DNA from 3 places in the Bradyrhizobium sp. AUGA SZCCT0105 genome. Region 3 is predicted to be linked to each of the others. Evidence: predicted binding sites of a transcription regulator. Region 3 holds the regulator's gene; each other region holds the start of a gene.
The links. Region 3 encodes PhoB, which activates phosphate uptake and scavenging genes when phosphate is short. Its sites were predicted from a motif close to TGTCATNNANCTGTCAT; they were not measured.
Positions count from the first base shown of each region.

Region 1: JQ573_RS15110 (glycerophosphodiester phosphodiesterase family protein) is a predicted target of PhoB. The motif match lies at 5,204-5,220, and genes of this name have one in related genera.
Region 2: JQ573_RS23510 (esterase-like activity of phytase family protein) is a predicted target of PhoB. The motif match lies at 2,758-2,774, and genes of this name have one in related genera.

Region 1 covers NZ_JAFCMK010000002.1:1,271,583-1,281,300, reverse strand. Annotated here, with positions in the region: gene JQ573_RS15130 (ATP-binding protein) at 1-1,320, opposite strand, end outside; gene JQ573_RS15125 (response regulator) at 1,323-2,060, opposite strand; gene JQ573_RS15120 (PRC-barrel domain-containing protein) at 2,348-2,725, shown strand; gene JQ573_RS15115 (PRC-barrel domain-containing protein) at 3,105-3,623, shown strand; gene JQ573_RS15110 (glycerophosphodiester phosphodiesterase family protein) at 3,714-5,111, opposite strand; gene JQ573_RS15105 (HlyD family secretion protein) at 5,314-6,285, opposite strand; gene JQ573_RS15100 (ABC transporter permease) at 6,272-8,623, opposite strand; gene JQ573_RS15095 (HlyD family secretion protein) at 8,620-9,591, opposite strand.
Region 2 covers NZ_JAFCMK010000005.1:101,956-111,673, forward strand. Annotated here, with positions in the region: gene JQ573_RS23500 (mucoidy inhibitor MuiA family protein) at 1-392, shown strand, start outside; gene JQ573_RS23505 (hypothetical protein) at 469-912, opposite strand; gene JQ573_RS23510 (esterase-like activity of phytase family protein) at 1,358-2,710, opposite strand; gene JQ573_RS23515 (heme ABC transporter ATP-binding protein) at 2,972-3,763, opposite strand; gene JQ573_RS23520 (iron ABC transporter permease) at 3,760-4,860, opposite strand; gene JQ573_RS23525 (hemin ABC transporter substrate-binding protein) at 4,857-5,807, opposite strand; gene hemP (hemin uptake protein HemP) at 5,816-6,022, opposite strand; gene JQ573_RS23535 (hypothetical protein) at 5,940-6,161, shown strand; gene JQ573_RS23540 (TonB-dependent hemoglobin/transferrin/lactoferrin family receptor) at 6,274-8,622, shown strand; gene JQ573_RS23545 (antibiotic biosynthesis monooxygenase) at 8,759-9,091, shown strand; gene hutX (heme utilization cystosolic carrier protein HutX) at 9,139-9,612, shown strand; gene exbB (tonB-system energizer ExbB) at 9,638-9,718, shown strand, end outside.
Region 3 covers NZ_JAFCMK010000008.1:321,415-331,132, reverse strand. Annotated here, with positions in the region: gene pstS (phosphate ABC transporter substrate-binding protein PstS) at 1-1,002, shown strand, start outside; gene pstC (phosphate ABC transporter permease subunit PstC) at 1,231-2,220, shown strand; gene pstA (phosphate ABC transporter permease PstA) at 2,225-3,070, shown strand; gene pstB (phosphate ABC transporter ATP-binding protein PstB) at 3,067-3,885, shown strand; gene phoU (phosphate signaling complex protein PhoU) at 3,983-4,699, shown strand; gene phoB (phosphate regulon transcriptional regulator PhoB) at 4,830-5,540, shown strand; gene JQ573_RS32555 (GcrA family cell cycle regulator) at 5,858-6,370, opposite strand; gene JQ573_RS32550 (aspartate aminotransferase family protein) at 6,867-8,072, shown strand; gene argF (ornithine carbamoyltransferase) at 8,072-8,998, shown strand; gene JQ573_RS32540 (Hsp33 family molecular chaperone) at 9,214-9,718, shown strand, end outside.

The sequences.
Region 1 (9,718 bases), on a different contig from region 3:
CCGCGCCGGCAGTTCGATCCGGACCACGAGCCCGTGCGGCTTGCGATCGTGCAGCGACAGCGTGCCGCCATGCGCGAGCACGATGGCGTTGGCGATCGACAGGCCAAGGCCAAAGCCTTCAGCCTCGTCCATGTTGCGCGCCTGGTCGCCGCGCACGAACGGCTCCAGCACGCTCGCCTTGTGCGCGTCCGAAATGCCGGGGCCGTCATCCTCGATGTCGATGACGAGGCGATCCGGCTTGACGTCGAGGCGAACAGCGACTTCGCCGCCGAAGCGCACGGCATTATCAACCAGATTGGTGATGCTGCGATGCAGGTCGGCTGGCCGCGCGGTCGCCATCGCGTGCTGCGGACCCTCGTAGCGGACCTTATGTCCCATGTCGGCGAACTGGTCGGTGACGAGGTGCAGCGTGCTCGCGATGTCGACCAGCGTCATCTCCTCGAGCTTGCGGTCGTTGCGCAGGAACGACAGCACCGATTCCAGCATCGAGCGCATCTGGTCGAGATCGCGCAGCATGCGGTGGCGATGGGTCTCGTCCTCGATGAATTCGGCGCGCAGCCGCATCCGCGTGATCGGCGTGCGCAGGTCGTGGCTGATCGCGGCCAGCATCTTGGTGCGGTCGTCGATCAATGCCGTGATCCGCTCGCGCATCCGGTTCAGCGCCTTGGCCAGCGAGCGGATCTCCTCGGGGCCGCGTTCGGGCAGCGGCGCGGCAGCGCCGTTCAGGCTGAAGGTCTCCGCGGCCTTGACGAAGGACGACAGCGGCGCCGTCAGCGCCCATGCCGCCCACAGGCCGAGCAGGGTGACGCTGATGACGGCGAACAGCACCGTCATCATCCACGGCCCGCCCCAGAACGGCCGCATGTGCTGGTCCGGCATCAGGTTCGCGGCGAACATGGTGCCGTCAGGCAGGCGGATCGCGACGCGGCGGATCTCGCCGTCATGCGGCGTGCTGCCCGCCTCGCGCGGCAGAGAGAAGACGTGATAGCCGGCGCCGAGCCGGCGCAGCGCGTGCAGGCTCGGCGGGTCGGTCTCGGTGAGGGCGCTGGTATCGGACGTGAAGTCAGCGATCGCAAGCTGCGGGAAGGCTCTGATGACGTCGGCCTGGAGCCGCGGCCGCTCCGATGCCGGCGCGTGCCCGAGCAGTTGCGCGGCGGCGGCGAGCTGGGTGTGCCAGCGGTCGGACGGCTCCGGCCGGTCCGGGTGATGGATCAGGAAGGTGGCGGTGATGATCAGGTGCAGCGTGACGATCGAGACGACGACCAGCGCCGCCATCTGGGCGCCGATCCCCCGCAGACTCAGCACACGCAGCAGCTTCATGGTCAGTTGCTCGTGGCGGCAACCGCCTCCACCCTGGGAGTGAACACATAGCCGCCGGACCGCACCGTCTTGATCATGGTGGCTTCCTGCGGATCGGGTTCGATCTTGCGTCTGATACGGCTGACCAGCACGTCGATCGAACGCTCGAACGAGCCGGCGCTGCGGCCCTGCGTCAGGTCGAGCAGGCTGTCGCGCGACAGCACGCGGCCGGGCCGTTCGCAGAAGGTGCGCAGCAGGTCGAACTCGGCGCTGGTCATGGCGACGCGCGCCCCTTCGGGGTTGCGCAGCTCGCGCAGGCGGATGTCGATGCGCCAGCCGAGGAAGGTCAGCGTGGTCGCCCCCTCGATCGCGCTGGCGTTGCGCGCGGCGGCCTGCCGGCGCAGCACCGCGTTGATGCGCGCGAGCAACTCGCGCGGGTTGAACGGCTTGGCCAGGTAATCATCGGCGCCCATCTCGAGGCCGAGGATGCGGTCGACGTCCTCGCCGCGTGCGGTCAGCATGATGATCGGCGTCTGCGACTCCGCGCGCACCTTGCGGCACAGGCTAAGGCCGTCCTCGCCCGGCAGCATGACGTCGAGCACCAGGAGATCCACGCGGTGGTCGGTCATGGCCTTGGCCATCTCGCGGCCGTCGGAGGCGGTCGTGACATGACAGGAATTGGTACGGAGATATTTTGCGATGAGCGACCGCGTCTCGCGGTCGTCCTCGACGACAAGGATATTGGGCGCAGCCTGGGTCATACCGACTCTTTTGTCCGTGATTCGGGGGAAGCGGCTCAGGAATTTTGTTTCAGTGTATTTCTGAAATCTTGCCCGGCAGAACGAGTTTACAGATCGGTGCTGTCGAGAAAAGTTATCGTTCTGTCATCAAGCCTAATGCTTTGAAATACGGATAGAACTTTCCAAGGCTGCGCCGCGGCCCCGAGCTGCCTTGGCGGCCCGAAAAAGGGAAGGGCGGCTGTCATAACCAGGGCCGGAACCCGTTCCCCCGGCGACGCGTTATTTCTCTTTCAGGCCAGGAGGGTGAGATGGCTGTCGAGGTCAGTGCAAGGCCGCATCAGCTCATTGCAAGCGATCGCGTCGAGGGCACGGCGGTGCGCCGGGCCAATGGCGACATGATCGGCCATATCGAGCGGCTGATGATCGACAAGATCTCGGGCAAGGTGTCGTACGCGGTGCTGAGCTTCGGTGGTTTCCTCGGTATCGGAACCAATCTGCTTCCGCTGCCGTGGGGCCGGCTGCACTACAATACGAAGTTCGAGGCTTATGAGCTCGACATCGAGGACGACGAATTGAAGCGCGCGCCGTCGTTCCGTGCCGACAAGGATTTCGATTGGGGCGACCGCTCGCAGGAAGTCGAGCTGCATCGCTTCTACGGCGTGCCGCCCTATTGGGGCGGCTTCTGAGCGCGGCAAGTCACGCGCAATCAGCGTCCGTGGCGCGAGGCGCGCTGCGACATGCGCGTGCGGATGATTTTGGGCAAGCGCGGTTCGCCGGGACGACTTAGTGAGCCAAACATCGTCACATCAGGGACTGCGCGTCCGGCGCAGTCGTGAGGCTCAACCGCAGCCTACTTGAGAGATCACGATCGCTTTCGTCAAGCACCGCAGCGTTCCATGTGTCGGAAAGTGCGCAACCCTCGGGCTTGCCGCATCGCTTCCATGGCGTTCCCGGCATGGCGTTCCCAAGCATTGGGGCGGCTTTTGAGCGCAGGCTCGTTAGGAACGGTCGCGGACATCACGGGTTTTCCCAGCATCGATTTTGCGAACTGAGGAGAGCGCAACTATGTTGGTCAAATCCATCATCGCCGGCGTGGCCGGCTCCGCCCTGCTTGCAACCGTCGCGATTGCACAGACCCCCACCGACAAGGGCGACAAGATGTCTCCTGCGGCATCGACGACAACGACCACGTCATCGACCTCGTATCAAGGCAACTGGCGCGCGTCCAAGGTCGTCGGCCTCAGCGTGTACAACGACAAGAACGAGAGTGTCGGCTCGATCAATGATCTCCTGATGGAGAAGGGCGGTGCCATCAAGGCCGTCGTCATCGGTGTCGGCGGCTTCCTTGGCGTCGGCGAGCATCTGGTCGCAGTGCCGCTCGACAAGGTGAAGTTCGTCAACGAGCCGGTCGCTTATACCGGCGCGTCGAACACCGGCAGCACGACCAAGTCGACGACCACCACCGGCGCGGCGCCCGCAGCGGCGGCGTCGAAGCCGAATCCCTGGTATCCGGATCACGCGGTGTTCAGCGCGACCAAGGACGAGCTGAAGGCGATGCCCGAGTTCAAGTACGCAACCGAGTAACGCGGATCGCCCTGTGTGAAAGACGAATGCGCCCGGCGATACCGGGCGCATTTGTCGTTAGGCGCATGAAATCCGCGTCTGTTGCCAGCGTCACCAGCCGAGTTCGCGCAGATAGGCCGCGCGGGCGGCGACGCCGGTGTGCGTGAAGTCCGTGAAGACCCCATCCACGCCGAGACGGAAGAACTTCAGATATTCCAGGCCAGGGTCGCCGCGATAGTCGGCAGCCAGATATTTCTTCTCGTTGCGGAACGTGAAGACATGCACGAACAGGCCGAGCTTGTGCGCGTCGGCAATGACGCTGGTGGCGTCCTGCGTCGAGGCATCCGCCGTCGATCCCTTGTAGGGCGTGCCGTCGGCGTTGGTGTCCTTCCACGGTGAGATCTTGTAGGGGACGATATAGGCCTTCCACGGACCGATGCCGTCGGCATAGGTCTTGATCTCCGCGAGGCCCTCGGGCGTCAGCATCGCATCGAAGGTGCGGCCGTCACCCGCGACCGTCCAGTCGTACGGGCGGGAATTGGCGATGTTGTTGAGCAGCACCTTGCCGGTCTTGAAGTCGACGCCGTTGCCATCGATCAGCTGGACCTGCCGCGTTTCCAGTCCGTGACTGCGCATATATTTCAAGCTGCCGGGCTCAAAGCTCTGAACGATGATCGGAGCGTCCTTCGTGTTGAGGCCGTTATCCCTGATGATCTTGATCAGGGCGTCCTCGAGCGGGTGGCTGCCGGGCGCGCCGCAGCCATTGGCGATCGCCTGGGCATTGTTCCAGGTCGGATTCTTGGTTTCCGGATAGACCGCGATCGAACGTCCCGTCGTCTTGCTCTTGGCTTTGGCGATGTCGATGATGTCCTGGAAACTGATGATCGGAAACTTGCCGTTGAACAGTTTTGGCCGTTCGTTGGCGGCATCATAGGTGGTGCCGGCGATCCAGGTCTTCAGCTCGTCCATGGTGAAATCGGTGATCGACCAATCATTGGTGTGGTCGTCGCCATCGACGATGAGCGCCTTCAGCACCGATTTGGGATCGGCCGGATCGATGAGGTCGGTGGGATATTCGGCCGGCCCGCTGGTCGGCGTTTGCGCCCATTTCACCTTGACGGGAACGCCCGGCGCGGTGCGCTTGCGCTTCGCGACATCCGCATTGGTCTTCGCCACTTCGGCGACGTTGGTGTTGTCGCCGAGCCACGGATTGTGACGCGCCACCAGCACGCAATCCTTGGTTAGATGCAGGTCCTCTTCGAGCGCGTCGGTGCCGAGGTCGGCGGCCAGCTCATACGATGCCTCGGTCTCCTCGGGCACCAGGCCCGGCACGCCGCGATGCCCGATCACAAGCGGCTGCTTGCCGTCGACGGTCAGGAACGGCTTGGCGCCGGCCGGCGCCGGGCCGGTTTGCGCTGACGCCATCGACGGCAGCAGGATCGCCAAAGCCGCCGCACCGAGCAGCATCGCGCCAACATGCGCCTTCCGTCGCGAACGAATCTGCCTCACGGCCAAATCTCCATCTTTTGCGCGGCATCGGGGCGATGCCATGAGGGCCGAGCCGAACAGGACCGACGCTGTTGTCTTCTTGTCGCAATCTTCTGACAGTCCGATGACTATTCGGCGAGGCGGGCAGACACAAGCTTCCGCGTCGGGCCGGAGGGCGACAGCACGCACTTCATTGCGGCTCGCGACCGGGCGCGGCGCGTTGTCAACGCTCGATCCGGACGCTCATGCCGGGTTCGAGACCTTCCGCGGCGCCTGCGGGGTCGAGACGCAGGCGCAGCGTGTTGCGGTCGTGATCGCCGATCACGCGCTCGGCCTGCCAGGTGGCAAACACCCCGAGCGGCCGCAATTCGGTGATGGCAGCCTTGGTGGCGGCGCCGGAGCCGTTTGGTATCACGCTCACGGTCTTGCCCATCGCAAGGCCGTCGAGATGGTCCTCGCGCACATTGAACGACAGCCATTGCTTGCCGGCCGCCGCGATCATCAGGATCGGCTGACCCGCACGAACGTTCTCGCCCACTTCGCCTGCGATCACGCTGACCACGCCGTCGACCGGTGCGCGCAGCACCATCTTGTCGAGACGGCGCTCGAGCACCGCGACGGCGGCCGCAGCCGCCTGCACTTGCGCCTCGGCGATGGCGCGCTCCTCTTTGGTCGGCCCTGCCACACCCGCATCGTAATTCGCCTGGGCCGCCGCCACGCCGGCGCGCGCGGCGGCAACGTCGTTCTCGGCCTGGTCGAGCGCCTGCTGGGTTTCAAAGCTCTGGCTCGCCAGCGTGGTGATCCGCTTGAGCTGGGTCTCCACATAGTCGAGCCGTGAATTGGCCTTGGAGATCGCGGCTTTCAGCGAGTCGATCTGCTCGCGGCGTACGCCGGCATAGACGTTGTTACGGTTCGCCACCGCGGCGGCATGCGCGGCCCGCGCCTGGTCGGCCTGCGCGCTCAACTCGACCGCGGAGAGTTTGGCGAGGACGTCGCCCGCGTGCACCTTGGCGCCTTTCTCGACTGCGATCGACACCAGCTGGCCGTTCACTTCCGGCTCGATCCTGACCTCGGTCGAGCGGACCACGCCGACGATTGCAGGGGCCGGCGTTGCGCGGCTCTCGGCGTAGATCAGCGCGCCCGCGACGAGCCCAAGCGGGATCGCGACAATGGCGATGCGCCTAGCGTTGGGCATCTTGCTGTCCTCTCTTGAACACCAGCGCGGAGATCACGGCGAGCACGAAATAGCCCAGTGCCAGGCACCACAGCCTCAGCCAGTCATGCGAGACCTCCCAGATGCTGGCGCCGAGCTGGTTGATGCGCACGAGGCCGTCGATCGCCGAGTCGGCCGGAAACAGCCGGCCGAGTGCCGTGGCCGCAGGGGGGATGGCCTCGCGCGGCCATGCGAAGCCGGCGGTGAAGAACTGCGGCAGGCTGGTCGCCAGCAGCAAAATGGTGGCGTTCTCCGGCCGCGTGAACCAGGCGCCGATCGCCTGTCCCATGAAGCTCGTCGCCAGCAGGAAGACGGTCGCGAGCGCGAAGATCTGCGGCAGATGCCCGAGCGTCGAGAAACCATAGATCCGCGGCAGCACGATCAGATAGAGCGCGAGCGCCGGCAGGTAGATGGTCAGATGGGCCACGCCGCGCCCGAACACGCCCGCGACCAAGTTGCGAGAGTTCGCAACAGTGCTGCGGGAATTCGCCAGCGCCGTGCCGGTCAGCATCGCCGCGCCGATCAGCAGCGTCTGTTGCAGAATCAGCATGAACGCCGCCGGGACGATGTAGCTCGCATAGCCGCCGACCGGGTTGAAGATCGGTTGCAGCAGGACGTTGGCCGGGCTGAGGCTTGCGAGCTTCGCCTTGACCAGACTTCCGTCGGCGCGGGCGCCCCGCGACACCAGTTCGGATGTCAGCGTGCCGATCGCGGTGGCGACCGCGCCTGCGGTCGAGCGGAAGATGAACAGATAGGTGGCGTCGGCATAGACCGGGATGTGCGCGGTGAGGCCCTTGAGCACGTCGCGTTCGGTGCCGGGCGGGATCTGCACCGCGGCAAATGCATAGCCGCGGTCGATCGCGGTGCTTGCCTCCGCAAGAGTGCGGGCGCGAACCGTCACGCTCAATGTGCCACTGGCATCGAGCGTCTCGACGATCTGGCGCGAGAGATCGCTGAGATCATTGTCGACGACCGCAATCGGCAGCTTGCGCAGGATCTGGTTCAGATAGGGTTGCGGATAATAGATGCCGTAGACCAGCGGCGCGAGGAACAGCAGGCTGAAGGCGCTGCGCGTTCCGAGCACGCGCCGCCACTCCGCCGTGAAGGCGCCGCCGACGCCTGATGACGCCGGCTCGCTGACCGGCGGTTCGGCCGGCCGCGCCGCCGCAAACCAGCCCCTGCGCGTCAGGCTCGCCATGCGCAGCAAGGCGAGCGCGGCAAACAGCAGCGTAAGGCCTGCGAGCGCGGCGAAGGGGATCGCCGATTCCGATGCCGGCAATCCACGCGCCGCTTGTCCCATCAGCACTGCCATGTACCAGCGCAGCGGCAGGATCGCGCTCCAGACCTGCGCAAACGTATTCATGCCGATGGTGGGAAAGCCGACACCGGCATAGCCGAAGGCGGGGGAGGCGATCAGGCCGGCAAGGCCGAGCCCGGTCGCGAGGTCGCCGACCAAAAGCTGCAGCAGCGCGCCGAGCGACAGGTAGGCGATGATCAGAAGCAGGCCCGCGGCAATCATCAGCAGCACGTCGCCCTTGAAGGGAATCTGCAGCACGCCTTCGAGGATCAGCGGCTGGGCCAGCATGATCAGGATGAAGATCACGAACAGCGGCGCCAGCTTGCCGGCGAGCGCGGCGATCGGATCGCCGCCGGCGCTTTCGAGCCACTCGCGCGCGTTGCGGCGGTGGAATTCGGAGCCGACCGAATAGCCCGCGGCGAGCGTGATCACCACGTGGATGATCGTCGGCAGCAGCGCGCGCAGCAGGAACTGCGCGTAGTTCTTCTGCGGATTGACCAGCGCGATGGTCTCCGCCGACAGCGTTCCCATCGATGCCGGGGCGGGGGCGGCGCGGTTGGCGGGAGCTGCCGCGCTCGCCGCGGCGGACAGCACATCGTTCAGGCCCGACGACGCGATGCCGGCCGCGGTCAAGAATTGCTGGTTGTAGAAGCCGACCACCTGCGGACGGCGATCGGCCTTCAGGTCGCGTTCGAAGTTCGGCGGGATGAAGATCGCCGAGATCGCCTTGCCGGACCGGATGTCCTGCACGGCTGACGACAGCGAGCCGGAATCGTCGACGATCCGCAGACTCGGCGACGCCGCGACCTGCTGCGTCAGCGCGCGCGAAGTATCCGACTTGTCGGTGTCGACGATGGTGACGCCAAGGCCGCGGATCACCGGTTGGCTGAACACGGCCGTGAGCACCACGAAGGCGAACAGCGGCACGCCGAAGATCAGCAGCAATGCCACGCGGTCGCGCACCAGCCACTGGCATTCGCGCTGTGCGACCCGCCAGAATCCGGGCTTTGAGGCCAGCCTCATTGCCGCGACCGCCAGTCGAGATAGGCGCTCATTCCGGGCCGCAGATCGGGCACCGGCTGGACCGGATAGGCGCGGATCGAGAATGTCCGCAAGTCGAAATCGCCGGTGGCGCGGGTCGCCCGCCAGCTCGCATATTCGCCCTTGGTGGCGATCAGCTTGACCTCGACCGTGACATGATGGTCGTCGAGCGCCGGAATCCGGACGTCGAACTTGTCGCCGACCTTCAGGCCCTTCACCAGATCCTCGCGCAGATCGAAATGGATCCACAGGTCGCCGAGATTGATCAGCGTCACCAGCGGCACGCCCGGCGAGACGAACTCGCCCGGCTCGACGTTGCGCTGATAGACCTGCGCGGCGACCGGCGCGTAGACCGCGAGCTGATCGATGACCGACTGGACGCTCTGAATGTCGGCTTCGGCCTTCTCGACATTGGCTTTCGCGATCGCGCGTTCTTCCTTGGTGTAGCCGTTGACCGCCTGCTCATAGGCCGATTTCGCCTGATCGAGCCCGCGCTCGGCTTCGTGCAGCGCATCGGTGGTCTGATCGAGGCGGGCCTGCGGCGCGTTACCTTGCTCGGTCAGTGTCTTGGCGCGATCGAAGGTCTTCTGCGCCAGCACCTGCGCGGCCTCCGCGCGCTCCATTTCCGCCTTCCGCGCGGCAATGGTTTCCGCCCGCGTTCCAACCATGACATTGGCGAGCTGCGCATCCGCGACGGCCTTGGCGGCGCGCATCTGATCTTGCTTTGCCAGCGTTTCCGGATTGTCGATCTTCACCAGCACGGCGCCCGCCGCCACGTTCTGACCGCGCTCGACCGGGATGTCCTTGACCCGTCCGTCGACGCGCGCGGCGATATCGAGCCGCGTTGCATCGACCTCGCCCTGCACGAGCAGCGGCTCGGGCCGCAGCAGATAATAGATCGACAGCGCAACGATGATTGCTGCAACGCCGCCGACAATGATCGCCGGCATGCGCGTTGCCGCGTGCGCATTGTCCTGGCGCGGTGCTTGTGGTGGCTCCGACGTGCTTCGGCTCTCACTACCAGAAGGTGACACGTCCATGACTGACCCCACATTGGCTCACGACCAGGATAGTCAT
Region 2 (9,718 bases), on a different contig from region 3:
CCGCCAAGGACGAGACCGTGCGGCTCGGCTTCGGCGCCGACGACAAGGTCAAGATCGAGCGCACGGTGGTGAAGCGCAATGAAGGCTCCGCCGGCCTGATCGTGACGACGTCTAAGACCGACGAACGCGCGTTCAAGACCACGGTGCGCAACGGCCACGACTTCCCGATCAAGGTCGCGATCCAGGATCAGCTCCCGGTCAGCGAGAACGACGATATCGTGGTCGAGATGCTGCCGTCGTCGACACCGGCGACCACCACCAACCTGCGCGACAAGCGCGGCGTGCTGGAATGGGCGTTCGAGGCCAAGGCCGGCGAAGTCCGTGACATCAATTTCGCCTGGCGGATGCGCTGGCCCAAGGACAAGGGCGTCGTGATGGTGCCGGCCGGCTGATCTGCGTCAGGTGCACGACACGACGTTCGCGAATTATCGGACGAAGAAGCAGTGACGCTTCGCGGGAGGACGCGGGCTAGAAGCCCGCGTCTTCCTCCAGCCATTGCTGATTGTCCCAGCGCGCGCGGCGGCCGACGACATATTCGCGAACATCGTCCATGAAGCGCACTTTGCTGGCGAGTGCTCCAGTGAAAGCCACGATCGCCGCGATCCAGGGCCACAGATGCATTAGCAGCGAGGCGGGTATCTGATTGGCGAATCCCGCCTGCAGCGCGCCAGTGACCAGATAAGCCAACACGCCCCACGCAACGGCCAAAATCGTCGCCACGACCTCATAGCTGTCTTGATGAAATCTCACCAACCGTCGCATCAAGGCCAGGTAAGCAAAGTAGACGATCACGCCGAGCATCAAAGCGACCAGTCCCGGCGGAAGCCCCCAGCTCTGGTCCCAGCCGAGGTACGCAACGAAGCCCGCGGCGATGAACGCCTCGATGTAGGTCAGGCTGGATTTTTCCCGCATCATTTGCCCCGAAGCGATTCAAGTATCGGCCTAGGTTATCATCATTGAGCGCTTCGGTAGAGGGGCAATTGCAAGACAACCGTTGGCGCCTTGTGCAGCGCGATCCCATGTTCGGGGATTCGGATGAAGAAGGAGCGAGCTAACGCCGAGTGAGGCGGGGCAGCTCTATCACCGTCACCCTGAGGAGGCCGCAAAGCGGCCGTCTCGAAGTGCGACGGCCCGGCTTGCTCCGCGCGGCATCGTCGGGGCCGTGCATCCTTCGAGGCTCGCTCCGCTCGCACCTCAGGATGACGGAACTGCTTCCGCATATTCGCTGTCATGCCCCGCCTTGAGCGGGGCATCCAGTAAGCCGCGGCTTATCCGCTGCGTTCGAACGCCTCTGGAATACTGGGTCGCCCGATCGAGCCGGGCGACGACACTGTTGTGTGTAGCGCGAGCAACCGCCTCACTTCACCTTCAGGAAATCGCCGACTTCGAGCAGTACGAACTCGTCGTCATCGGCCTTGTTCGGATCGCGGCTCGAGGAGAACGGCAGATTGTTGTCGTTGCCGACGATGATGTGGGTCTCGTCGACCCGATCGACGTTCTCGATGGTGAAGAACGGGAAGGTGTAGACACCGTCGTTGAGCGGCTTGCGGGCCTTCTTGTTCGGATCGCGGATCTTCATCAGGTCGATATAGGCGATCTTGCGCACCGGCTTGCCGACATTAGCGTCCGACAGCTCGATCTTGTAGACGCGCTTGAACTTGGCGAGGTCAGGGAAGCAGTTCTCGCCGCGCTGGCCTTGCGGGCAGGCCTTGTCGGCAGTGCCTTCGCCATTGTCGCGCTCGATCACGAGGCCCTGGGTCGGATCGATCATGTTGAAGTCGCCGATCGCATTGCCGTTCTGCTCGAACACATATTGCCAATAGCGACCGGTGAACTTCTCCGCCGCGACGTCGAATTCGAGGATGCGCGAGGCTTCCTTGCCGTCGACCTTCTCCCAGTCCTTCTTGTCGGCATCCCACAGCGGCCCCTCGAGCAGGCCGTAGAGGAACTTGCCGTCCTTGGAGGAGGCAAAGCCCTCATAGCCCTTGGAGCGGCGCAGGTTGACGTTGGTGTAGGTGGCGCCAGGCGCGCCGGGTGACTGCACCGCCCAGTGATCCGGCGAGCGCACCGGCTTGCCGTCGGCGACCGTCTCGAACACGGCGAGGATCTTGCCGGTCTTGTCGGCCTTGAGGATGTAGGGCCCGAACTCGTCGCCGATCCAGAAAATGTCGTTGATGATCTGGAAGCCCTCGGTGTCGAAGTCGGCGCCGGTGAGGTAGCGCTTGGCGGTGTCTTCATGCACGATGCGGAACGGCACCTTCTTGTCGGGATCGTGCAGGAACACGGTCTCCTGACGCTCGATCTTGCCGTTCGCCCAGTCCATCTTGTAGCGGTTCAAATACAGCATCGAGTCCGCCGAGTTGTAGCGCGCGCCCATGCCATTGTCGGTGATCACCCAGAACGAGCCGTCCGGCATCGCCTTGATGCCGGAATGGCCTTGCAGCGGCTGGCCCTTGAACGGCAGCGACACGCCGGTCGGCCGCTCATAGGACTTGCCCATCACGGTGCCGATCGCATCGACGCGCTTGCCGGTGGTGTATTTGCCGGACGTCTTCAAATCGTTCGGGGCATCGGCGGGGGCGTCGATGAAGCTCTCTGCCGGCATCACGGCGTGTCCTGCCAGCGTCGCCGGGAATTCGCCCTCGCTCTGCGCGAACGCCGGCGTGGTGAGCAGGATCGAGGCGACGGAACAGAGCAGTGACAGGCGCATGGTTGATCTCCCAAAGGACAAACGATGCGGTGTTCTCCGAGCCGCCTGTTACAGCCCGCTGACAGTTTTGTGAACCGCGGATGTTGCGGCGGGATAAGCCTTGCGGCGGTACGTCGCCTCCTGGCCACAAATCTCGTCCCGAGAAGGTTGTGAGACTATCTGTCACGTCATTGCGAGCGAAGCGAAGCAATCCATAGCGCAGCAAGCGCAGACATGGATTGCTTCGTCGCTGTCGCTCCTCGCAATGACGAGGTTGAGGGTCTAGACGGGCCGCATCGTCTGCGGCAGCAGGAACGGCACGCCGCCTCCGGTGTAGTCGATCGTGGCGTCGATCTCGAAGATCTGCCTCAGCGTGTCGGCCCGCATCGCTGCGGCGCGGTCGCCGTCGACGGCAAGCCGGCCCCGATGCAGCAGCAGGATGCGGTCGGCGAACCGCATCGCGAGGTTGAGATCATGCAGGATCGCGATCACCGCGGTGCCGCGCGCGGCGCGCCGCCTTGCGGTCTCGACCAGGTCGATCTGATGTCGCAGATCGAGGCTCGAAGTCGGCTCGTCCAGCAGCAACAGCCCCGGCCCGTGCAGCGCCTCGCCGCAGGCGAGCTGCACCAGCACGCGGGCGAAATGCGCGCGTTGCTGCTCGCCGCCGGACAGCGTCGGCAATTGCCGGAACCGGAAATGCGCCAGTCCGACCTCGTCCAGCGCCGCGGTGACCAGCGCACGCGTCACCGCGCGCGGGCTCTCGCCGGCGCCCATGCTGACAATTTCCTCGACCGTGAACGGGAAGGTGACGTTGACGTGCTGTGACAGCATCGCGCGGTGCTGCGCCAGCTCGCGTGGACCATAGGCGTTGAGGTCGCGCTGCCTGAGCCGGATCGTTCCGCGCGACGGACGGAGATCGCCCGACAGCATCCGCAGCAGGGTCGATTTGCCGGCGCCGTTGGGACCGACGATCGCGATCATCTCGCCGGCGCCGATCTGCAGCGAGACCATATCGACCAGCGCCGCGCCGCCGACCGTCATCGATACCGATTGCGCCTCCAGCAGCGCGCTCATAGCGACACCAGGGAGCGCTGGCGCAGCAGCATGGCGAGGAAGAACGGCGCGCCGATCGCCGCGGTCAGGATGCCGATCGGCATCTCAGCAGGGGCCACGATGGTGCGCGCCACGGTGTCGGCGCCGACCAGCAGGATGGCGCCGAGCAATGCGGAGGCCGGCAGCAGCAGGCGGTGCCCGGGCCCGATCACCAGCCGCAGCAGATGCGGCACCACGATGCCGACGAAACCGACCACACCGCAAACCGAAACCGCGACCCCGGTCATCGCCGACACCAGCACGATCGAGATCCGCTTCAGCCGCTCGACGTCGACGCCGCTGTGGAATGCCTCGGCCTCGCCGAGCACCAGCACGTCGAGGCCGCGCGCGATCCAGAGGCAGGCGATCAGCGCCGCGGCCAGGACCGGGGCAAGCGCCGTGAGCTTGGTCCAGGTCGCGCCGCTCAGCGAACCCAGCATCCAGAAGGTGATGTCGCGCAGCTGGCGGTCGTCGGCGACGAACACCAGGAGCCCGATGCCCGCATTGGCGATCGCGGCAATCGCAAGCCCGGCCAGCAGGAAGATCGCGATCGAGGTCCGGCCGCCGCGGCTCGCAATGCCATAAAGCACGATGGTCGTAATCAGCGACCCGGCGAAGGCCGCGATCGGCAGCAGCTGATGCTGCAGGAAGCGCAGGCTCTCGCCGAGATGGCTGTCGGTGAATACGATCGCCAATGCGGCGGCAAACGCGCCGCCGGAGGAGACGCCGACCAGCGCCGGGTCGGCGAGGGGATTGCGGAACAGGCCCTGCATGATGGCACCGGAGACGGCGAGCAGAGCGCCGACCATCGCAGCCGCCGCAATCCGCGGAATCCGGATCGACCACAGCACGAGCTGGTCGCGCGCGAGCAGCGGGTTGGCCGCGCTGTCGGCCCATAGTCCCAGCGCGGCGGGAAGCCGTGCCACTGGGATACCCGCGGCCCCGACCGTCAGGGCGACCAGCGCGGTCCCTGCGAGCGCGGCAAGCAGGCAGAGCAGCGTGAGGGTCGCCGCCGGCCGCAACGACATGCCGGCGCGCCGTCGCTTCGCACGCGCGGGGCGTTCGGCCAGCACGCTCATTGCCGGCAGTTCGCGGTCAGCGCCGCCGGCTTGAAGGTGGCTGCCTCCGGCGCCAGCGCCGGATAGAGCTTGACCGAGAGGTCGCGTGCCGCGGCCGCCGTGCGCGGCCCGAAGCCGAGCAAATAAAGCCCCTCCATCGAGATGAAGGCCTTGTTGGTGCCGACCGGCGTCAGTGCGAAGGCCGGATGCGCGAACACGGCCTCCGATGTCAGCGAGTCCTTGCCGCGATCGATCGACAGCACGACGTCCGGTTTCGCCGCCACGATGGCCTCGTCGTTGACCGGCTTGTAGCCGTCGTAACCGTCGATCGCGTTGACGCCGCCGGCGAGCTGGATGATCTCGTCCGCGGCGGTCTTGTGGCCCGCGGCCATCGCCCGGCCGTTCAGGAGCGACATCACGAACATCACGCGCACCGGCTTCGTGACCCTGGCCCGCAGCGTGCGCAATTGCGCGAGATCGCTTTCCACCGCTGTGGCCAGGCAGGCGGCGCGCGGGTCGGCGCCGATGGCGTGGCCCACCAGCCTGATCTTCTCCACCAGCCCGGCCTCAGAGAACGTCTCCGGCACCAGCACCAGCGGCACCTTGGCCGCCTCCAGCACGTCCATGGTCTCCTTCGGCCCGGAGCCCTGCACCGCAAGCACCAGCGACGGGTGCAGGCCGAGCACGCCCTCCGGCGACAGCTGGCGCATATAGCCGACGTCGGGCTTTTCGTGCAGCGCGGACGGTGGGTAGAGACTGGTGGCATCGACGCCGGCGATGCGGTCCTCGAAGCCGAGCGCATAGAGGATCTCGGTGATCGCGCCGCCGATCGAGACGATCCGCGTGGGATCGTCGATCACGACGTCGCGGTCGCGTGCGTCGTGCACGGTGATGCCCTCGGCGATCGCTGCGCCGATCGGCAGCAGACAGGAGAGCGCGAGCAGAGCGAGCGTGCGACAAATTGTCATCGGGGGCGTCACTTGGTCAGGATCAACTTGTTCTGCGAGGTCAACCGCAAGCGGTAATGCTCTTCGCCATGCACGATGATGATTTCGCGCTCGGTCGCGAACAGGTCGCGGCTGTCGAGGCGATTCCCGTGCATGATGAGCGTTTTGGCCGCGTCGGACGCCGATACGTCCTGTTTTCCCGCCGCGCCGATGTTGTCTCCGGAAGTGGCCGACATGCTCGTGGTGCTGCGCTTTCGAAATCTTCAAATGATGCTTGCTTGTATAAGCGGGCGAAGGCGCATTCCAACGGCTGCACTTTACAATCGATGTAAACAACGCCGCCGCATTCTTGACCGTTTTGTTGCCGGCTCGTAACCAATCATCACACGATGCAGGCTTGTGGCTTGCATCGCAACGTAGCCAGCAAGCCGCTCGGTGGAGCGCACGCCAGCCAAACCAGAAAAGCGATGATCGGGCTGGGGCTAGAATGGCTGACGGGGCTAGGGTTTCGCGCGCCTTGATGTTGGGTGCGTCGGTGTTTTCATTTTCGGCAGCGCTGCCGGCAAGTGGGTTGGCGCAAACCGCCGATGCGTCGGCTGCGCGTCCCGCGACCGAGCGGCCGAAGCAGGCCCAACGCAAGCCGAAGCCTGCGGCCAACCCGCAGGCGGCGGCGTCGCCTGCGATGAATGCGCGCGCGCAGATCGGCGCGGTGCCGGTGCAATCGCTCGACACCATCACGGCGGTCGCCTCCAAGACCGAAGAGCGCGCGATCGACGCGCTGGCGCCGGTCAGCTCCGTCACGCTGGAGAAGATTCAGGGCCTGCAGCCGAACCGGGTGTCCGACATCTTCCATAACGTGCCCGGCGTCTCGTTCCAGGAGCGTGGCGACGATCCGGCGACGGTGATCAACATCCGCGGCCTGCAGGACTTCGGCCGAGTCGCTGTCGTGGTCGACGGCGCGCGGCAGAACTATCAGCGCACCGGCCACAACGCCAACGGCTCGTTTTTCCTCGATCCCGAATTGATCGGCGGCGTCGACGTGGTGCGCGGCCCGACCGCGAACATCTACGGCTCCGGCGCGATCGGCGGCGTGGTCTCGTTCCGCACCAAGGATATCGACGACGTGGTGCGTCCCGGCGAACGCTGGGGCGTCGACATGTCGGGGTCCTATGGCAGCAACAAGGACCGCGGCATGGGTTCGGTGTTCGGCGGCGTGCGCGCCGATCCGAATGTCGATGTGTTCGGCGGCGCGGTCTACCGCACCCAGAGCAACTACAAGGACGGCGCGGGCACCGAGATCGGCAACACCGGCAACGACATCGCGGCCGGCCTGATGAAGGTGACGATCCGCCCGGCCGAAGGCCACGAGTTCAAGATCGGCGGTGTCTTCCAGGACTATCAGTACAATATCGGTCAGCCGAACCGCGGCCCGACCACGACGGCGGCGCCGCTGGCCGCGATCGCGGGCTCCTCGGTCTACGCTTCCGATGCGAGGAACTACACGGGTACGCTGAGCTGGCGATATTCCAAGCCCGACGACATGCTGTTCGACTGGAACATCTCGGTCTACGGCAACCGCACCGACAACGACCAGGTTAAGACCTACAACAACCGCATCACGTCAGGCGGCGGCGTCTGCACGCTCGCCAATCCAGGCAACAACATCTCCGGCTGCGTCGGCGACAAGCGCGGCTATTCGCTCGACACCGTCGGCCTCGACGTCAACAACACCTCGCGCTTCAATTTCGGCGACTGGCGCAACGCCGTGACCTACGGCTTCGACGCCTTCCGCGACGATGTCGAGACTTTCGACTCCCGCGGCAATTCCAACATCACGACGCCCGGCGGCCAGCGCACGGTGTCCGGCGGCTTCGTGCAGTTGAAGCAGAACTATTCGACCTGGCTCGAGCTTGTCAGTGCGGTCCGCTACGATCATTACGAGCTCACCTCGATCAACACCACGACGAGCGGCGACCGGTTGTCGCCGAAGATCACGGTCGGCGTTACGCCGGTGACCGGCTTTACGCCCTATGTGAGCTATGCCGAAGGCTATCGCGCGCCGTCGATCACCGAAACCCTGATCTCGGGCGGTCATGCCACCGGCGGCGGGCCGGCGCTGTTCAACTGCCCCGACGGCACCAGCGGCCTGTTCTGCTTCCTGCCCAATGCGGCTCTGCGGCCCGAGGTCGGCAAGAACAAGGAAGCCGGCATCAACTTGAAGTATGACGGCATCTTCACTGCGAGCGACTCGTTCCGCGGCAAGATCAACGTGTTCCGCAATGACGTCGACGGCTATATCGACCTTGTCGCGTCGGCGCCGACCACGACGCCGTTCGGACGCTTCAGCCAGTTCTACCAGTACCAGAACATCGCGCACGCCCGCATCGAGGGTTTTGAGCTCGAGACGATGTATGATGCGGGCGACTGGTTCGTGGGGGTCGCCGGCCATCTGATGCGCGGCCGGAACACCGGGACCAATGTCGGGCTCGCCACCATCACGCCGCGCAAGGTGACGACGACTGGCGGCGTGCGCCTGCTCGACCGCACGCTGATCATTGCCGCGCAATGGTCCTCGTTCGGCGCCAACGACGATTTGCCGGCGGGCTATCTGCCGTCGACCGGCTACGAGCTGGTCAACCTCTATCTGACCTGGAACGCCACCAAGGACATCACCTTCACGGCGTCGGTCGACAATCTCTTGAACCAGTACTACCGGCCCTACGCGATCCCGGGCTCCTCGAGCGACGGCACGACGCAGAACGACGTGCTGTTCTCGAGCCCCGGTCCGGGCACCGTCTACAAGGCCGGGCTCAGGATTCACCTAGGTGGAGCGTAACGCGACGAGCCGATCATTCCATCCAGGTTGCTCCGGCCGCGCTGGTGCCCCCAGCGCGGCCTTGGCGTATTCATGTTATCAACGAGATCAATCGGCAGGATCCCGTGCATCCGCCGCCAAACAGGAGAAGGCTTTCATGTTCATCGCAATGAACCGGTTTCAGGTGATCAAGGGCAAGGAACAGGCGTTCGAGACGGTCTGGAAGACCCGCGAATCCTATCTCGGCGATCTGCCCGGATTCATCGAGTTTCACCTCGTGAAGGGCCCCGAGGCCGAGGACCACACGCTCTATGCGACCCATACGGTGTGGGCCAGCAAGGTGGCGTTCGAGGACTGGACCAAGTCCGATGCGTTCCGGCGTGCCCATTCCCGCGCCGGCAACGAGACCGGCGGCAGCCTCTATCTCGGTCATCCCAAATTCGAAGGTTTTGAGGTGCTGATCACCGAGCGCGCCAAGAGCCCGGCGTGACGGAGGCGGCCGTGCAGAACGCGGAGCTTGCCGGGCTGAAGGCCTATATGGCCGACAATCCCGGCGCAGTGATCGAGGACGTCGCGCGCGAGCGCAAGGTGACGCCGCGCGCGGTGCTGGAGGCGCTGCCCGACAGCATGGTGCGGATCGGGGCCGCCGAGTTCGCCGCCGCGATGCAGGACATCGCGGAATGGGGCGAGGTGACGCTGATCGTGCACACCGATGATGCGATTTTCGAGTTCACCGGCGGCATTCCGAAAGGCGAGGTGGGCCGCGGCTATTTCAACCTGATGCAGCCGAAGGGCCTGCACGGTCACCTCAGGCACGAGCGTTGCGCGGCGATCGCGTTCGTCGAGCGGCCCTTCATGGGCAAGGTGTCGGCCTTCATCGCCTTCATCAATCTCGATGGCGGCATCATGTTCAAGGTGTTCGTCGGCCGCGACGAGACGCGCGCGTTGCGCGGCGATCAGCTGGCGCGCTTCCACGCGCTGGCGGACCGCATCGCACCGAGAGCGAGCTGAGACCGACGAAGGACGGGAGGCGACCATGTCGCATCGCAGGCTTGGGCGACGCATCGCGTTGTTGGCGTGCGCCATGTTCGGAATGCTGCCGGGCGCGTGCCTTGCC
Region 3 (9,718 bases):
ATCAAAGCAATCGTCGCTGCCGGCATGGTCGCCGCTTCGACGTCGGCCTTCGCTGCCGATATTACCGGCGCAGGCGCGACGTTTCCGTTCCCGATCTATTCGAAGTGGGCTGACGCCTACAAGAAGGACACCGGCAATGGCCTGAACTATCAGTCGATCGGTTCCGGCGCCGGCATCAAGCAGATCCAGGCCAAGACCGTGACCTTCGGCGCGACCGACGCGCCGCTCAAGGCCGAGCAGCTCGAGAAGGACGGCCTCGTCCAGTGGCCGATGGTGATGGGCGCGATCGTTCCGGTCGTGAACGTCGAAGGCATCAAGCCGGGCGATCTCGTGCTCTCCGGCGAAGTGCTCGGCGACATCTATCTCGGCAAGATCACCAAGTGGAATGACGCGGCGATCGCCAAGCTCAATCCGAAGCTGACCCTGCCGGCCGACGCGATCACCGTCGTGCGCCGTTCGGACGGTTCGGGCACCACCTTCAACTTCACCGACTACCTCTCCAAGTCGAACGCCGACTGGAAGTCCAAGGTCGGTTCCGGCACCGCGGTCGAGTGGCCGGTCGGCGTCGGCGCCAAGGGCAACGAAGGCGTTGCCGGCAACATCGGCCAGACCAAGAACGCGATCGGCTATGTCGAATACGCCTATGCCAAGCAGAACAAGCTGACCTACACCGCGCTGGTCAACAAGGCCGGCAAGACCGTGCAGCCGACCATCGCCGCCTTCCAGGCTGCTGCGTCGAACGCCGATTGGTCCAAGGCTCCCGGCTACTACGTGATCCTGACCGACCAGCCGGGCGAAGCCTCCTGGCCGATCACCGCGGCGACCTTCATCCTGATGCACAAGGATTCGACCGACAAGGCGGCCTCGCAGGAAGCGCTCAAGTTCTTCAAGTACGCCTTCGAGAAGGGTGGCAAGGCGGCCGAAGAGCTCGACTACATCCCGATGCCGGAATCGGTCGTCAAGCTGATCGAGAAGACCTGGTCCTCGGACATCAAGAGCTAAGTCTGACGCTTTGAACAACGCCTGTGCCACCTCTCAAGGGCGGCACAGGCGGACCGATTGAGATCCGGGCTCCATCACCGCGGCAAGTAACGCGGGGCGGGGCCCGGGCTCGCGCCCCGGGAGGCGCAACCGGAACGACGCCCGGCCAAATGCGTCAGTGAAGATCGCTTCGGGGCGTAGCGGTTTGCGTAGCTTTCACATAGTAATGAGGGGATTGGCGTGGCAGACATGGCTGTTCAGAGCGATGTGATGGAAGCCGCGGGACCTTACGATCGCGCCAAGGCCCTCAGCGCCTTCAAGCTCGGTGATCTCACCTTCTATTGGGTCACCCGCATCTCGGCGATTTCGGTCCTGTTGATCCTCGGCGGCATCATCCTGTCGCTGATCGCCGGCGCCTGGCCGGCGATGAAGGAATACGGCTTCGCCTTCCTCTGGACGCAGCGCTGGGCGCCCTCGGCCGATCCGCCGGTGCTCGGCGCGCTCGGCCCGATCTACGGCACCCTGATCACCTCGGTCATCGCGATGACGATCGCCATTCCGGTCGGCATCGGCATCGCCATCTTCCTCACCGAACTCTGCCCGCAAATGCTGCGCCGCCCGATCGGCATCGCCATCGAGCTGCTCGCCGGCATCCCCTCGATCATCTACGGCATGTGGGGCTTCTTCGTGCTGGGCCCGTTCCTGGCCAACACGTTCCAGCCCTTCATGATCAGGATATTCGAGGGCGTCCCGGTGCTGGGTGCGGTGTTCGCAGGTCCGCCGTCCTATCTCAGCCTGTTCAACGCCGCGCTGATCCTCGCCATCATGGTGCTGCCCTTCATCACCGCGATCTCGGTCGACGTGTTCAAGACCGTGCCGCCGGTGCTGAAAGAGGCCGCATACGGCATGGGCTGCACCACATGGGAAGTCGTCCGCAGCGTCGTGATCCCCTACACCCGGGTCGGCGTGATCGGCGGCATCATGCTGGCACTCGGCCGCGCCCTCGGCGAGACCATGGCGGTGACCTTCATCATCGGCAACTCGTTCCGCATCTCGTCGTCGATCTTCGCGCCGGGCACCACGATCTCGGCGGCGATCGCCTCCGAATTCGCCGAGAGCGACGGCCTGCACCAGTCCGGGCTGATCCTGCTCGGCCTCCTGCTGTTCGTGCTGACCTTCTTCGTGCTCGCCGGCGCGCGGCTGATGCTGATGCGGCTTGAAACGAAAGCGGGGAAATAGCGCCATGAACCCGATCTACAAATCCCGCCGCCGCAGCGACATCGTCATTCGCGCACTCTGTGTCGGCGCGGCGCTGTTCGGCGTCACGTGGCTGGCGCTGATCCTGTTCACGCTGGTCTATAACGGCCTTGCCGGCCTCAGCGTGCAGCTGTTCACCCAGAACACGCCGCCGCCGGGCTCGACCGAAGGCGGCCTGCTCAACGCCATCGTCGGCTCGGTCATCATGACGGTGATCGGCGTCGGCATCGGCGCGCCGCTCGGCCTGTTCGCCGGCACCTACCTCGCCGAGTACGGCAAGCACGACAAGCTCACCTCGGTGATCCGCTTCATCAACGACATCCTGCTCAGCGCGCCTTCGATCATCATCGGCCTGTTCATCTATGGCGCAGTGGTGGTGCCGATGCGCGGCTTCTCGGCGATCGCAGGCAGTCTCGCGCTCGCCGTGATCGTGATCCCGGTCGTGCTGCGCACCACCGAGGACATGCTGCTGCTGGTGCCCAATCCGCTGCGCGAGGCGGCCTCCGCGCTCGGCCTGCCGCGTTCGCTGGTGATCAAGCGGATCGCTTATCGTGCTGCGCGTAGCGGCTTGATCACCGGCGTGCTGCTGGCGACCGCCCGTGTCGCCGGTGAAACCGCGCCGCTGCTGTTCACCGCGCTGTCGAACCAGTTCTTCAGCCTGGATCTGACCAAGACCATGGCCAACCTGCCGGTGACCATCAACAACTTCGTGCAGAGCCCCTACGCCTACTGGAAAGAGCTGGCGTGGAGCGGTGCGCTGCTCATCACCTTCACTGTGCTCGCGCTGAATATCGGCGCGCGTATCCTTGGTGCCGAAAGGGCCGCAAAATGACCGAGCTTTCCGTCTCAACGACTGTCGCGAGCCACGTTCCCCAGGTGCCGCTGCCGGAAGCGCCGCCGAAAGTCACGGTGCGCAACCTCAACTTCTATTACGGCGAGCACCACGCGCTGAAGAACATCAACCTGACGCTCGGCACCAACCGCGTCACGGCGTTCATCGGCCCGTCGGGCTGCGGCAAGTCGACCCTGCTGCGCATCTTCAACCGGATGTACGATCTCTATCCGGGCCAGCGCGCGGTCGGCCAGCTGATGCTGGACCAGACCAACATTCTCGATCCCAAGCTCGACCTCAATCTGCTCCGCGCGCGGGTCGGCATGGTGTTCCAGAAGCCGACGCCGTTCCCGATGACGATCTACGAGAACATCGCCTTCGGCATCCGCCTCTACGAAAAGATCTCGAAGTCCGAGATGGACGACCGGGTCGAGAAGGCGCTGCGCGGCGGCGCGCTGTGGAATGAGGTCAAGGACAAGCTGAACGCTTCCGGCCTGTCGCTCTCCGGCGGCCAGCAGCAGCGCCTGTGCATCGCGCGCACCGTGGCGGTGCGTCCCGAGGTGATCCTGTTCGACGAGCCGTGCTCGGCGCTCGATCCGATCTCGACCGCCAAGGTCGAGGAACTGATCCAGGAGCTCTCCGAAGACTACACGATCGCAATCGTCACCCACAACATGCAGCAGGCGGCGCGCGTCTCCGACAAGACCGCCTTCATGTATCTCGGTGAGCTGATCGAGTTCGACGACACCAACAAGATCTTCACCTCGCCGAGCGATCGACGCACCCAGGACTACATCACCGGCCGGTTCGGCTAGCGCATGGTCCGCAAAATTGGGTACCGGTTTTCCGACCGGATCATGCGAAACTGAGGACACCAAATCATGATCCCCGGGATCATGAGGGAGACAAGCGATGGCTTCTGAACATACCGCCAAGGCATTCGACAGCGACCTGCAGGAGTTGACCCGCCTGGTCGCCGAGATGGGCGGCCTCGTCGAGCGGATGATCACCGAGTCGGTCGACGCGCTGATCCGTCGCGACGTCGCGCTCGGCAAGCGCGTGGTCGCCGCGGACATCGAGATCGACAATCTGCAGCGCGTGATCGAAGAGCGCGCGGTGCTGACGATCGCCCGCCGCCAGCCGATGGCGATCGACCTGCGCGAAATCGTCAGCGCGATGCGCGTGGCCACCGACCTCGAGCGGATCGGCGACCTCGCCAAGAACATGGGCAAGCGCGTCGCGGCGCTGGAAAGCGATTTCCAGCCGCTGAAGCTGATCCGCGGCCTGGAGCACATGACCGACCTCGTGCTGTCGCAGGTCAAGTCGGTGCTCGACGCCTATGCCGCGCACGACCTGCCGGCGGCGATGAACGTCTGGAAGGGCGACGAGGAGGTCGATGCGATCTGCACCTCGCTGTTCCGCGAGTTGCTGACCTACATGATGGAGGATCCGCGCAACATCTCGTTCTGCATCCATCTGATGTTCTGCGCCAAGAACATCGAGCGGATCGGCGATCACGCCACCAACATCGCCGAAACCGTGTTCTACATGATCGAGGGCCAGCAGATCACCGACAAGCGCCCGAAGGGCGACATGACCAACTTTGCCACCACGGTGCCCGGTACCTAGGACATGATCCGCAGGCGCGGAGCCGGATTGTCTTCACGACAAGTCGTTTCCGCGGGGATTATGCTCAGGAAAGCAAGCGTTTCGGTTTGCGTCTGGGCAACGGATCATCACAGAGAGAGAACTTAAGCCGATGAGCGCACGCATTCTGGTAGTCGAAGACGAGGAAGCGCTGACGACACTGTTGCGCTACAACCTCGATGCGGAAGGCTACGATGTCGAGACGGTGGGGCGCGGCGACGATGCCGACACCCGCCTGAAGGAGCGCGTTCCCGACCTCGTGGTACTGGACTGGATGCTGCCGGGCCTGTCCGGCATCGAGCTGTGCCGCCGCCTGCGGGCGCGGCCCGAGACCAAGCAGCTTCCGATCATCATGCTGACCGCGCGCGGCGAGGAGAGCGAGCGCGTGCGCGGGCTTGCCACCGGCGCCGACGACTACATCGTCAAGCCGTTCTCGGTGCCGGAACTGCTGGCACGGGTGAAGGGCCTGCTGCGCCGTGCGAGCCCGGAGCGGCTTGCGACCGTGCTGACCTATGGCGACATCGAGCTCGACCGCGAAAAGCGCCGCGTGGCGCGCTCGGGACGTCCGATCGATCTCGGTCCGACCGAGTATCGGCTGCTCGAATTCTTCCTCGAGCATCCCGGCCGCGTGTTCAGCCGCGAGCAGCTGCTCGACAGCGTCTGGGGCCGCGACATCTATATCGATGAGCGTACCGTCGACGTGCATATCGGCCGCCTGCGCAAGCTGCTCAATCCGGGCCGCGAGCAGGATCCGATCCGCACCGTGCGCGGCGCCGGCTACGCGCTCGACGACCGCTTCGCGAAGGCCGAACCGCAGCCGTAAGGCTGGCCGACAATCGTAAACCACAACACGGCGTCGTCCCGGCGAACGCCGGGACCCATAAGCCGCGGCCGGCGCAATCGGCAAGCGGCCAGACGACTTTCTAACAACGCCCATTCGTGGTTATGGGTCCCGGCGTTCGCCGGGACGACGCCGGTGATGTGACGTAGCCCGGATGGAGCGAAGCGAAATCCAGAACTTCATTCTCCGCTTCAAACACCGCGCCGGATTACGCTTCGCTCCATCCGGGCTACGAGCCACAAAAAAATCCCCGCTTTCGCGGGGATTTGTTTTTACAGTCCAGGCAGTTTCCCGAGTGCTTACTTGATCTGTGGCTTCGCCGACGGCCGGCGGCGATCGGCGGCGGGCTGATAGGCGACGCGCGAGTGATGCGCGCAATAGGGCAGACCGGCGAGCGCCTTGCCGCCGCAGAAGAAGAATTCCGGGCTCGAGGGATCGCCGACCGGCCAATGGCAGGTGGCCTCGTTGAGCTCGAGCAGCGACAGCCGCTGGCTCATCGGCACCACGTTGTCGAAGGAGATCGGATCGGGCTCCATCTCGACCTCGAAGGCGTGCGCAAGCGCAGTGTTGCCGCGCGAGACCGGGCGCGCCACCCGCATCATGTGCTGGGCGGGGCGGGCCTTGCGCTGCCGCGGCGCGGCCGTGGAGGGGGCCTTGGCGCGGCCGGAGAGGCCGAGCCGATGTACTTTGCCGATCACGGCGTTTCGCGTCACATTGCCAAGTTCCGCCGCGATCTGGCTGGCCGAGAGGCCGGATTCCCAGAGCTTCTTCAGCTGCTCGACGCGATCGTCGGACCAGGTCAATACAGTCATCACATTCTTCCTTTCGCATGGCGCCGGCCACTCATCGGAGCGGCGCTGCGAGCCAATCTGGACAAATATCCCTGCGGCCAGAATCCCTTAGCCCTCGCCGGGCACGGTGTTGCGCCCGAACGTTTACGCGAGACACGAAGGCTACTTAGAGGGTCCAGTACTGCCGCACGAGATGTCGTACCCGACAGGCCAAACGCTACAATATGGCGTGACTCTGGCGCAAGAGTCCGCGGCCGTGCGTCCACATGTTCCCACAAAGTTAAGCATTGCTATGAGGCTTTTCCACCGCACCGGAATGCTCCGGATTGCGCCGGTTTCGCATTGCAGGAAGGCCGGCAAAGGCCGGCTCCTGGCGATTGACACTGACCGGCCGCCGCATAGAATGACCCGCACGTGCCGCCCGCAAAGGCGGCCGTTTTGTTTTCCGAAGCTGGCGGTTGCTGCGTAGGCGTCAAGGCGCGCGGCGATTGACGGCTTCAAACCGGCAGTGAACGCCATGACCAACGCCTCGTCGCATCTGCTCCCCGTCTTCGCCCGGGTCGATCTCGGCTTCGAGCGCGGCGAGGGCGCCTGGCTGATCGCAACCAATGGCGACCGCTATCTCGATTTCACCTCCGGTGTCGCGGTGAACGCGCTCGGGCATGCGCATCCGCATCTGGTCAAGGCGCTGCAGGAGCAGGCGACCAAGCTCTGGCACATGTCGAACCTGTTCAAGAGCCCGGACGGCGAGGTGCTTGCGGCGCGGCTGTGCGAGCAGAGCTTTGCCGACTTCGTGTTCTTCTGCAATTCCGGCGCGGAAGCGATGGAGGGCGTGATCAAGCTGGTCCGCCACCACCACTTCTCCAAGGGCCATCCCGAACGCTACCGCATCATCACCTTCGAAGGCGCCTTCCATGGCCGCACGCTGGGCACGCTGGCCGCGACCGGCTCGGCGAAATATCTCGAGGGCTTCGGCCCGCCGATGGACGGCTTCGACCAGGTGCCGCACGGCGACATCGAGGCGGTGAAGAAGGCGATCGGCCCGCACACGGCCGGCATCCTGATCGAGCCGGTGCAGGGCGAGGGCGGCGTGCGCTCGGCGCCGCAGGCGTTCTTCAAGGCGTTGCGCGCGCTGTGTGACGAGCATGGCCTGCTGCTCGCTTTCGATGAGGTGCAGACCGGCATGGGCCGCACCGGCGAGCTGTTCGCCTACAAGCGCACCGGCGTCACGCCGGACGTGATGTCGCTGGCGAAAGCGCTCGGCGGCGGTTTCCCGATCGGCGCGGTGCTCGCGACCGCGCAGGCTGCAGCCGGCATGGCGCCGGGCTCGCACGGCTCGACTTTCGGCGGCAATCCGCTCGCGGTCGCATCCGCCAATGCCGTGCTCGACGTCATGCTCAAGCCCGGCTTCTTCGAGCATGTGCAGAAGATGTCGCTGCTGCTCAAGCAGAAGCTCGCTTCCGTCGTGGACCGCTATCCCGGCGTGCTGTCGGAGGTGCGCGGCGAGGGCCTGTTGATCGGCGTCAAGGCGGTGGTGCCGTCGGGCGATCTGATCGCCGCGCTGCGCAACGAGAAACTGCTCACCGTCGGCGCCGGCGATAATGTGGTGCGGTTCCTGGCGCCCCTGATCGTGACCGAGGCCGAGATCGACCAGTCGATCACAGCGCTCGAGCGCGCCTGCTCTGTGCTATCGGCGCCGCAGCCGAAGAAGGCGGCTGGATAATGAGCAAGCCGGTCCGTCACTTCCTCGACATCAACGAGCTGCCGCTCGCCGAGCTGCGCAACATGCTCGAAGCCGGTGCCGCCATGAAGGCGAAGCTGAAGGCGCATGAGAAGGGCAGGAAGCCGCTCGAAGGCAAGACGCTGGCGATGATCTTCGAACGCCCGTCGACCCGCACAAGGGTGTCGTTCGACGTCGGCATGCGCCAGCTCGGCGGTGAATCCATCATGCTGACCGGCGCCGAGATGCAGCTCGGCCGCGGCGAGACCATCGCCGACACCGCGCGCGTGCTGTCGCGCTATGTCGACGCGATCATGATCCGCATCCTCAACCATGACGCGCTGCTCGAGCTCGCCGCTCATGCCACCGTGCCCGTCATCAACGGGCTGACCCGGCGTTCGCATCCCTGCCAGGTGATGGCCGACCTCATGACCTATGAGGAAAACCGCGGCTCGATCGAGGGCAAGACGGTGGCCTGGACCGGCGACGACAACAACGTGCTGGCCTCCTGGGCGCACGCCGCCGAGCGGTTCAAGTTCAATCTCAACATCGCGACGCCGCCGGAGCTCTCGCCGAAGAAGCCGATGCGGGACTGGATCAAGGCCACCGGCGCGCCGATCATGCTCGGCACCGATCCGGAAGCCGCCGTGCGCGGCGCCGACTGCGTCGTCACCGACACCTGGGTGTCGATGGGCGACAAGGAGGGCGAGCACCGCCACAACGTGCTGAAGCCCTATCAGGTCAATGCCAAGCTGATGTCGCTCGCCAAGCCGGACGCGCTGTTCATGCACTGCCTGCCCGCGCATCGCGGCGAGGAGGTCACCGACGAGGTGATCGACGGCCCGCAATCCGTGGTGTTCGACGAGGCGGAAAACCGCCTGCATGCGCAGAAGGGCATCCTGGCCTGGTGTTTCGACACGGTCGCGTAGTCGACGATATCAATGCCGTCGTTCCTGCCTTGTGCGCAATTGCTCACTGGAGCAGGGACCCATACGCCGCGGCCTGCGAAAAAGGCACATGGGCAGACGTCTTGTGCCGCGACAAAAATCCTGTGGTTATGGGTCCCTGCTTTCGCAGGGACGACGTCGATTCCCGGTATGCTGAACCCCTTTATTTCATGGTCCGAGACCCCAGATAGAGCGCCATGGTTTCACAATCCCCCGACATCAAAATCCAGGCCGAGACGCCCATTCGCGCGCCCTCGGCGGTTCCTGTCGACGATGCCGTGCTGGCCTTCGAGGTCGGCGCGCTGGACTTGCGCGGCCGGCTGACCCGGCTCGGCCCCGCGCTCGACGAGATCCTGCACAAGCACGATTATCCGCCGGCGGTCGGCAAGCTGCTCGGTGAGGCCATCGTGCTCACCACGCTGCTCGGCTCCTCCGTCAAGTTCGAGGGCCGCTTCATCCTGCAGACCCGGACCGACGGACCGGTCTCGCTCCTGATCGTCGATTTCCAGGCGCCCGACCGGCTGCGTGCCTATGCGCGCTACGATGTGGCGCGCCTCAAGGACGGGCAGAGCTCGGGTGAGCTGCTCGGCAAGGGCCATCTTGCCATGACGATCGATCAGGGCGCGAACACCAGCCGCTACCAGGGCCTGGTCGCGCTCGACGGCGGCGGCCTGGAAGAGGCGGCCCACGAATATTTCCTGC